3 regions of the Carnobacterium sp. CS13 genome follow, and region 3 is predicted to be linked to each of the others. Evidence: predicted binding sites of a transcription regulator. Region 3 holds the regulator's gene; each other region holds the start of a gene.
The links. Region 3 encodes LexA, which represses DNA repair genes until DNA is damaged. Its sites were predicted from a motif close to CNAACANNTGTTNG; they were not measured.
Positions count from the first base shown of each region.

Region 1: JHE06_RS02925 (ssDNA-binding protein) is a predicted target of LexA. The motif match lies at 1,534-1,547, and genes of this name have one in related genera.
Region 2: recA (recombinase RecA) is a predicted target of LexA. The motif match lies at 2,070-2,083, and genes of this name have one in related genera.

Region 1 is NZ_CP067364.1:587,396-590,683, reverse strand. It holds gene JHE06_RS02935 (ABC transporter ATP-binding protein) at 1-244, opposite strand, end outside; gene JHE06_RS02930 (ABC transporter permease) at 256-1,347, opposite strand; gene JHE06_RS02925 (ssDNA-binding protein) at 1,597-1,908, shown strand; gene pepV (dipeptidase PepV) at 2,055-3,288, opposite strand, start outside.
Region 2 is NZ_CP067364.1:705,630-708,917, reverse strand. It holds gene rny (ribonuclease Y) at 1-557, opposite strand, end outside; gene recA (recombinase RecA) at 870-1,952, opposite strand; gene JHE06_RS03430 (competence/damage-inducible protein A) at 2,106-3,288, opposite strand, start outside.
Region 3 is NZ_CP067364.1:1,176,376-1,179,663, reverse strand. It holds gene tkt (transketolase) at 1-1,205, opposite strand, end outside; gene JHE06_RS05770 (DUF896 family protein) at 1,325-1,567, opposite strand; gene lexA (transcriptional repressor LexA) at 1,730-2,353, shown strand; gene JHE06_RS05760 (adenine phosphoribosyltransferase) at 2,423-2,935, opposite strand; gene recJ (single-stranded-DNA-specific exonuclease RecJ) at 2,959-3,288, opposite strand, start outside.

The DNA of each region.
Region 1 (3,288 bases), 590 kb from region 3:
AAGCAGCTCGTTCTTTTTCAGGTACCTCACTAAATTTATGATTATTTATCAATACTTTTCCTTCTGAAGGAGTTTGCAATCCGCCGATGATCGTTAACAATGTACTCTTACCTGAACCGCTCGGCCCAATGATCGCTGCAAACTCACCCGCTTCAACCGAAAAATTCGTTTTTTTCAATGCTTCAACTTTCGTATGCCCTTCACCAAAAGTACGCGTTACATCAACTAATTCAATTAATTTCATCTTCTTCTCTCCTAACCGATCGCTTCTAATGGATCAATATTGACCACTGTTCTGACTGAAAACAGAGCACCTAACACAGCTACTAAAACCAACAAAATTGTTATCCCCGCTAAAAAAACGACATTCGTTCGATAAGGTACCGCTGCCGGCAAGACTAAAGCTGTCAAAACAGTTAAAATCAAACCGATTCCCACGCCCACTGCTGCTAATAAGAAAGTTTGCGCCACGACAGATGCAGATATGTAGCGAGTTGAAATCCCTTGAGCTTTCATCACTCCAAACATGCTTGTTTTTTGCAGGGTTAAGACATAGATAAAAATGCCGATCACTACAGCTGCGATCACGACTAAGAAACCGATCATCAAGCCAAAGGTTAAAACTTGTGCAGTATATCCTGGTATTTTATTGATATAATCTTTAATAGGGTAGGCTACTAATTCGTCATTGTCGATTTGAATATTATCCAATGAACCTGCTTCACCACGGACGACCACTGCACTGATACGGCCGTTGTCAGAATCATCCACTGCTTCAAAACGTACTTCTTGGAAAGCCGGTATAGTCGTATACAAAACCGGCGCTACATTGAATTTAGCATTTTCCGTAAACCCTACAACGGTTACTTCTTTGTCGTTTCCAGCCAACTCTAAGACGTCTCCTATTTCAATGCCTTCTTCTTCTTTCAAACTAATGTCAGCCACGACTTCATCTTTTCCGCTAAATGCTTCGCCTTCGATTACTTCCGGCATAATGAACTGATTAGCATCGATGCCAAAAAACGTGACATTTATTTTAGCATCCTCACCAGTCTTTCCGGCTTTTCTGACAACACTAGGAGCTTGTCCTAAAAAAGCAATTTCTTCGCCAGAAACTTCTTTAGCTTGTTCCAATGTCATCATCGACATATTGATATTCGTATTGGACTCATCCGTCAATACAATTCCATCTGCTTCCCATTTGTCTATACTCGTACGGTTATCTTGCGCTAGCCCATATGCTAAACCCACTAAAAAATAAACCAAATAAGAGACCAAAACTAGGACACCAATAATCAACGCAAATCGTGTTTTTGAATAGTTCATTTCTTTCCATGCTAAAAACATTTTCTTCACTCCTTTTCTTGATTTTACTCAACTAAATATACCACAAATCAACTGTTATCTTATAACACTTTGATTATTTTACTTGAAGAAGCAAAGTGGTTAGTACAACAAAAAAATTGATTAGTTTTTTTGAACTTACCAGTTCTTTCTATTTTAATTATTTAACTGCTTGTTTGCTTTACTTACAGAACGTTTGTTCGTATAATATAACTATAAACAATAGAACGATCAAGTAAAGGAGCTGCTAATATGAATTTCGCCATTATTACTGGAAAAGTCATTTCTGAAATCAAAGTTATCAACACCACTCATGGAGCACCATTATGCCGCTTCACACTCGAAGCGGACGACCGTCAATTTAACTGTTTGGTCGCTGGAAAAAAAGCCTATCGATTTGTATACGATATTGAAGAATATTCTGTTATCACAATAGAAGGAACCATTAATCATCGGATGCAATTGGTGGTGCAAAACTATCGGACTGAATCAAAACCAAATTATTTTGGGCACATCTTTGATTACAAAGGCAGAAAACTGCCACACAAAAAAGTGATGTTCTAACTCTATTGAACTGCAAGAAACTTAATCTATTTCCTTAACCTAATTTATACTAACTGCTGTTGGCCAAAAAAAAATAAGACGGAAGATTTTTTGGATTGCGAGTTATCTTATGCCATCCTTGATTTTCTTCCGTCTTGCTTTTTAGTTTACTTCACCAACTCGTATATCGCTTCAGCGTAAATACTCATGGCATTCATCAAGTCATCAATGGCCATAAACTCGTTAGCTTGGTGCATGGTATCGATGCTATCAGGGAACATAGCACCATAAGCTACACCGCGTTCAAATAAACGTCCATATGTGCCGCCGCCGATCGTTTGTTCATGAGCTTCTAAACCTGTTTGTTTTGCATAAACATTTAACAACGTTTTAACCAATGGATCATCCGCTGGAACGTAGTGAGGCGCTTGTGCTTTACCGCGTCCCAGAGTTACTCCATATTGGCCTAATTTAGCATCTAAGCCTATTTCAATGCTTTCAGCACTGACGCCTTTAGGGAAGCGGAAGTTTAACGCAATCAATCCGCCGTCTTCTGGTGTGAATGTGAAGACTCCTGGATTCATCGTTAAATCGCCCATTATGTCATCTACATAGTTCAATTCCAGTTTTTCAGCTCTAGAATCATCATGGAAATACTCTGCTGTCATTTCTAGATAGTTTTTAGCATCTCCGCCAAATGAATACCCGTTTAAGAAGATTGCCAAATAAGTTGCTGCATTCACTCCTCCACGAGGTTCCATCGCATGTGCTGCTTTCCCGTTAACTTCAATCGTGACTTGTTTCCCATCAATGGTCACTGTTCCAGTCACAGGAGATTTTTCGATAAAGTCATAGAAATCTTTTTCAATTTTTTCAGCTTCTTGGCTGTTAAATACAGCTGTTGCATCTTGAGGAACCATATTTTCACGTAATCCAGCATCAAAACTGGTCAACTCGTTTTTTCCGCCTGCATTCGTACCTTGCGTACTGACATAGACAGTCAAAATACCTTTTTCACCATTAATGATTGGAAATTCTGCATCTGGTGAAAAACCAAAATCAGGTTTTTCTTCTACTTCAAAGTAACGATCCATACACATCCAGCCGCTTTCTTCATCAGTTCCAATAATGAAACGGATGCGTTTAGAAACCGGCAATTCCAATTCTTTGATCATTTTCAGTGCATAATAAGCTGCCACTCCGGGACCCTTATCATCGCTCGATCCACGAGCATAGATACGTCCGTCTTTGATCACCGGATCAAACGGGTCTGTTTCCCAACCTGAACCAACTGGTACAACGTCAACATGTGCTAAAACGCCAAGTGTTTCGTCGCCTTCTCCATACTCGATGTGACCTGCTAAGTTATCAATATTCTTGGTAACAAAACCATCACGATCT
Region 2 (3,288 bases), 470 kb from region 3:
TCGCCTTCTTCTTTAGCTTTTTCTTCTGAATGTTTGACCATTACCGCAAATTCGTGTGACAGGTCATCTTCTGTTTCTTGAATAATAATGTGTTTCGCATCTTCTCTTGAAAGTGCAGCTACACGTTCTAGTTCGGTTTCTTGTTGCTCAACCAATTCTTTCGCTTTCTTCTCCAAATCGTCCACTAGTTGTTGTCTTGAACTTAATTTCTCTTCTTTTGCTTCAAGCAGTTGTTCACGCTTTTCTAAGCCATCATTTTTACGGTCGATGTTATCTTCCCGTTGTACCAAACGATTTTCTTGTCTTAGAACCTCATTTCTTCGCTCTTTCAGCTCAGTTTCAATTTCAGTTCGGTATTTGTAGTTTTCATCCTTCGCTTCTAACATCGCTTCCTTTTTCATGGTTTCTGCTTCTCTTTGTGCTTCATCCAATATTCCAGTTGCAGTGTTTCTAGCACCAGCCAGTTCTTTTTCATGGGTTGATTTGCGGATAGCATATCCTACAAAAAGACCGACAACTAAAGTAACGATAGCGAAGGCTATACTGATAAAATTCATTCTTCCACCTCCGTATCATATATTTAATTTGTCATTTATTATTTATCAATTATTTGGTAGAGCTACACACTTATTTACCAATAAAACCTACCTGTTATCTAAAGATAAAGTAATAGATATCTTAATTTTAATTGTCCTCATCAAACATGTCAACTTAATAATGTCTTTTAGAGGTGTTTCGGTCATTTTTGTTCCTGAAATGAGAACGCTATCCTATTTTATCGATTATTTTCCTTTATCTTTTTCATTTTTCTCTATAACAAAAAAACCAATCTAAACGAATGGTTTTTTTGTTAGGCTTATTAATAAAGTTTATATCTCTTCTGGTGCAATTTTCTTTTTAACAGTTGCTTTTGCTTCTTTTATTTCTTCTGGTTTAGCAGATTCAACAGGCTCTGCTGGTGCATCTCCAATACCATAAGCTGCTCGAACTTTTTCTTCGATTTCAGCTCGTAATTCAGGATGGTCTATAAAGTATTTTTTAGCATTTTCGCGTCCTTGACCAATACGTTCGCCTTCATAAGAATACCAAGCACCCGACTTATCAATGATGTCTTTTTCTGACCCCATATCTACTAACTCGCCGACTTGTGAAATCCCTTCTCCGTACATAATATCCACTTCAGCCACTCTGAAAGGCGGCGCTACTTTGTTTTTTACGACCTTGATTTTTGTACGGTTTCCCATAATATCCGTGCCTTGTTTAATTTGTTCTGCACGTCTTACTTCTAAACGAACTGTTGCATAGAATTTTAGAGCACGTCCACCAGGAGTAATTTCCGGGTTACCAAACATCACACCAACTTTTTCACGAATTTGGTTGATGAATAGCGCAATGGTTTTTGTTTTATTGATTGAACCGGATAATTTACGCAAAGCTTGAGACATCAAACGAGCTTGCAGCCCTACATGACTGTCCCCCATTTCGCCTTCAATTTCTGCACGCGGTACTAAAGCAGCTACTGAGTCAATTACAACGATGTCAACTGCTCCACTTGATACTAATGCATCAGCAATTTCTAGTCCTTGTTCACCGGTATCGGGTTGTGATAAAAGCAATTCATCAATGTCTACTCCTAATGCCGCAGCATATTTAGGATCTAGAGCATTTTCTGCATCAATAAAAGCGGCAATTCCGCCTTGTTTTTGAACTTCTGCCACAGCGTGCAGTGCTACTGTAGTTTTACCAGAACTTTCTGGTCCATAAACTTCAATGATTCGGCCTCTTGGGAAACCGCCCACTCCTAATGCAACATCCAGTGCTAAAGAGCCACTTGGAACAGTAGAAATACGGGTATCGATTTTTTCCCCTAGTTTCATTACGGAACCTTTACCAAAGTTTTTTTCAATCTTTTTCAATGCTGCATCTAATGCTTGTTTACGGTCTTCTGCCATTAATGTGTCCTCCTTGACTACTTTCTATCTGTCAAAATTCATTCAATTAGTTAGTTGTTTTAATTAGTCTCGCAAGTCTTATTATAACTTTTTTTTGATTTAAAAGCAAGAAAAAAGCGAACAAACATTCGGTTTGTTTTTCCAACAGGTTTTTTAATCTTTTAGATAAGTTTTTCCCTCAATAGGTTTCCCTAACAATTCTCGTCGGATCATATCCAGAGCCGATAAGACTGCTTGTTCGCGATTGCTGTTGCGCCCTTTTCCAAAATGGAAGCATTTAGCATAAGAAACGGTATCTTTAAAAGCATAGCCAATCCAAACCGTTCCTGATTTTTGTCCTTCTAATTCTGCAGGACCTGCAACACCGGTAAAGGAGACACCGATATCTGTTCCAAATTGATTCTTAACACATTGTGCCATTTCAATGGCGCAGTGTGCACTGACTACCCCATATTGTTCAATGGTCTCTTTTGATACACCGAGGATGTCTTCTTTTATACGATTGCTATATGTCACTACTCCCCCTTCAAAGTATTCAGAAACGCCAGCCGTCGTTGTCAACATACTTTGAAAAGCTCCACCTGTCAGGCTCTCTGCAGCTGTTAGAGTCAATTGTTGTTTTTTGATCAGCTCACCAACTACTTCGACCAAGCGCGTCTCTTCCCCATACCCATATAAATAGTCTCCTACACGGTCTTGGATCTTTCCCTCTAAGTCATCCAATAGTTTTTGACAATCCGTCTCAGTCCTTCCATTGGCCGTCAAACGCACGCTCACTTCATTGACTCCCGCATAAGAAGCGAGTGTGGGATTGGTTTGGGTTTCGATCAAATCATCTAATAAAGTAACTAAACGCGATTCTCCGATACCAAAAAAACGCATTACTCTTGACATTAAAACATCTTCTTTATCAGCATAACTTAGCAGTATTGGTTTTGCTTCTTGAACAAACATGGCTTTCAATTCATGCGGGGGACCAGGAAATAGTAAATAAGTCTGCTCATTGTGCTTGATAAACATCCCAGCAGCTAAACCATTCGGATTTTTCAAAACCATTGCACCTTCTATTACCAGTGCTTGCATCCGGTTGTTTTCCGTCATTGTTCGATTCATTTTTTTATGATAATCAGTGATGTTAGCCATAGTCTCTGAATCCAAAACCAACTCTTTGTTTAAATGTTCTGCCAGCACTTGCTTAGTCAAATCATCTTTAGTAGGACCTAAGCCACCCGTTAAAATTAGCAAATCGCTTCTTTGTTCTGCTATTTTGATCACTTCTTTTAATCGGGTCGGATTATCTCCTACAACAACTTGGTGGTACACATCAATTCCTAAC
Region 3 (3,288 bases):
TGTCCCGGTTGGAAATCTTTTTCTCCAGCAACCATCGTGTTGTTTGAAGACGATAAGTCGGCTGATCCGCCCCAGAAATAAGGAACTTTTTCAGAGATAGCAGTCAAAACTTGGCTTCCGGTAACACGAGAAGCTAAAGCGTCGTCTTCTACGGAGAAGCTTGGCAATTCACTGTCCCAACCTTCTGGCAGTTCAGTAGTCATCGACAATTCGAATTGAGCCGCTAGCTCAGGGTAATCTTTACGGTAAGCTTCAAAAGCAGCCGTCCATTCTTTTTCCGCTGCAACGCCTTTATCGACCATCGTTTCTTTGAAACGTTGTGCTACTTCAGCGGGCACGAAGAAGTCTTCGCCTTCCCATCCGTAAGCTTTTTTCGCTGCTTCGATCCCTTCGGGACCTAGTGGAGCACCGTGGACTTTATGAGATCCCGCATTAGGAGCCCCAAAACCGATCACCGTTTTCACTTCGATCAAGGTTGGTTTCGTTGTTTCTGCTTTTGCTGCTTCAAGTGCAGCATTGATTTCGTCTAAATCGTTTCCATCTTTTACTAAAATATAGTGCCAATTGTACGCTTCAAACCGTTTTCCAACGTTTTCAGTGAAGGCTTTTGAAGTCGGTCCATCCAATGAAATATCATTCGAATCGTATAACATGATCAGTTTACCTAACTCTAAATGACCCGCTAAACTTGCTGCTTCTGCAGAAACCCCTTCCATTAAATCGCCATCGCCACACAAAGCATACGTGTAATGATCCACGATTTGGTGATTTTCTTTGTTATACGTAGCGGCTAAATGGGCTTCAGCCATTGCCATTCCTACAGCATTTGCGATCCCTTGTCCTAATGGACCAGTAGTCGCTTCAACCCCATTGGTATAGTGAACTTCTGGGTGTCCAGGAGTCTTACTTTCCCATTGGCGGAATTTTTTTAGATCATCAATCGACACCTGATAGCCTGCAAGGTGTAAAAGGCTGTACAACATCATTGAACCATGGCCGGCTGAAAGGACAAACCGATCCCGATCCACCCACGTTGAATTTTTAGGGTTTACTTTTAATTGTTGCGTCCAAAGAGTATACGCCATCGGCGCTGCCCCCATCGGCAAGCCTGGGTGACCAGAATTGGCTTTTTGCACTCCGTCTATACTCAGTGTTCTAATTGTATTTACCGCTAATTGGTCCGTATTGTCAAACAAGTAAATCATCCTTTCAATTGTAATACCTCTATTTTACTGTTTTATTCCCATTGAAGCAATCACTGAATGCATTTTTTATAAAGACAGTCTTTCTTTCCTCATACCTGCACTATTTATCGCTCCATTTGTTAGGAACGGTCGTGGATGCCTTTTTCTTTTTGGATTTCTTTCAATTTATCGGGAGTCACATCGTTGCCTTCCTCATCAACAACTTTTAGTCCTTCGATATGATTGCGCATTCCTCCTCGAAAAGCCGCTAAATACGCTTCGCGAAGTTTTTTTTGTTCTGCTTGTTCAGACAAGCTCAGCCCTTCAGCTTTAGATTTATTTGCTAATTCATTGATTCTGGTCAATTGTTCTTTAGGTAACATTTTACTCACTCCATTATTTGTATTCTTTAGCTACTATACCAAAAAAATCCTATAAAATACATCAAATTGATTTTTAAATATAGCGAACATTTGTTTGATTCGCATATAATTTTATGGTATTCTATGAATAAGAAATATATAGGAATTGAGGTGCAGCTATTTATGCGTAAAACTCCAGAATCTAGACAAATTGAAGTATTACAATATATCCACGAACAAGTCCAATCAAAAGGTTACCCACCGACTGTACGCGAGATTGGAACAGCCGTTTCTTTATCTTCTACATCGACTGTCCATGGGCATCTGTCCAGATTGGAAAAAAACGGGTTTATCCAACGAGATCCTAGTAAACCGAGAGCAATCGAATTAACAGCTACGGGGTTATCAAAATTAGGTGTTCAATTAAAACAAATTCCTTTGCTAGGAACTGTTACAGCGGGCGAACCCATCTTAGCAGTAGAAGAAGCGACCGATTATTTTCCGCTTCCGCCAAACTTAAAACAAGAAAGCGAATCGCTTTTCATGTTGACTATCCGTGGGGAAAGCATGATCGATGCTGGGATTTTTGATGGTGATGAAGTGATCGTCCGCAAACAATCCAGCGCCAACAACGGAGATATCGTTATTGCCTTGACCAATGAAGACGAAGCAACATGTAAGAGATTTTATAAAGAAGATCATTATTATCGTTTGCAGCCGGAAAATGAGACCATGGATGCTATTATTTTAGATGAAGTATCTGTTTTAGGAAAAGTCGTAGGACTTTACCGCAGCCATATATTTTAATACAAAAAGTCGCTAAACAAATTTTGTTTAACGACTTTTTATATTGTCCATTATTAGTTTATCAAGCTTCTAGTATTCCATTAAAGCTAAAATATCGTATCCTTTAATTTTGTCACGTCCATTTAAATCGGTTAACTCAACTAAGAAAGCCATACCGACTACTTCTCCTCCTAGTTGCTCAATCAATTTGACTGTTGCCGCAATTGTTCCACCAGTAGCTAGTAAATCATCGCAAACCAGCACTTTTTGTCCAGGTTTGATAGCATCTTTATGAATTTGCAAAACGTCATTGCCGTATTCTAAACCATAGTTGACTTCGACTGTGTCACGAGGCAATTTTCCTTTTTTACGTGCCGGCGCAAAACCGATACCTAATTCATAGGCAACGGGACATCCTACAATAAATCCACGAGCTTCAGGTCCAACAATCATATCCACGCCTTTATTTTTTGCGTATTGAACGATTTCGTTGGTAGCATAACGGTAAGCTTCTCCATCTGCCATTAAAGGTGAAATATCACGAAAGATAATGCCTTCTTCGGGAAAATCGGGTACATTTGCAATATATTTTTTTAAGTCCATTGAAACTTTTCCTCCATCCAATTTTACAGTTCTTTTTTCAACTGTTGTTTTAACCAGGTTTCTAGTTCAGTAAACCGACTATAGATCAAAGCTTCTTCAGCTGCTATTTTTTTCAAACGGTTTTGATAAGTAGTCGATTCAGTCAACTCTTTCTTTTCAGCATTTGGAACAATATTCATAACACCGTCTTTTATTGTAACAAATCCTACTTCAAAAAACACAGAAATCATAAAAATCAATAGTTTTTCTTTTATTTTCAAATGCGTTGCTAATAAACTTATTTTATGACGAACATCAATATCAATATGAGTTGCAGTATACTTAAAAACTTGTGAAAATTGCATCCGACTAGG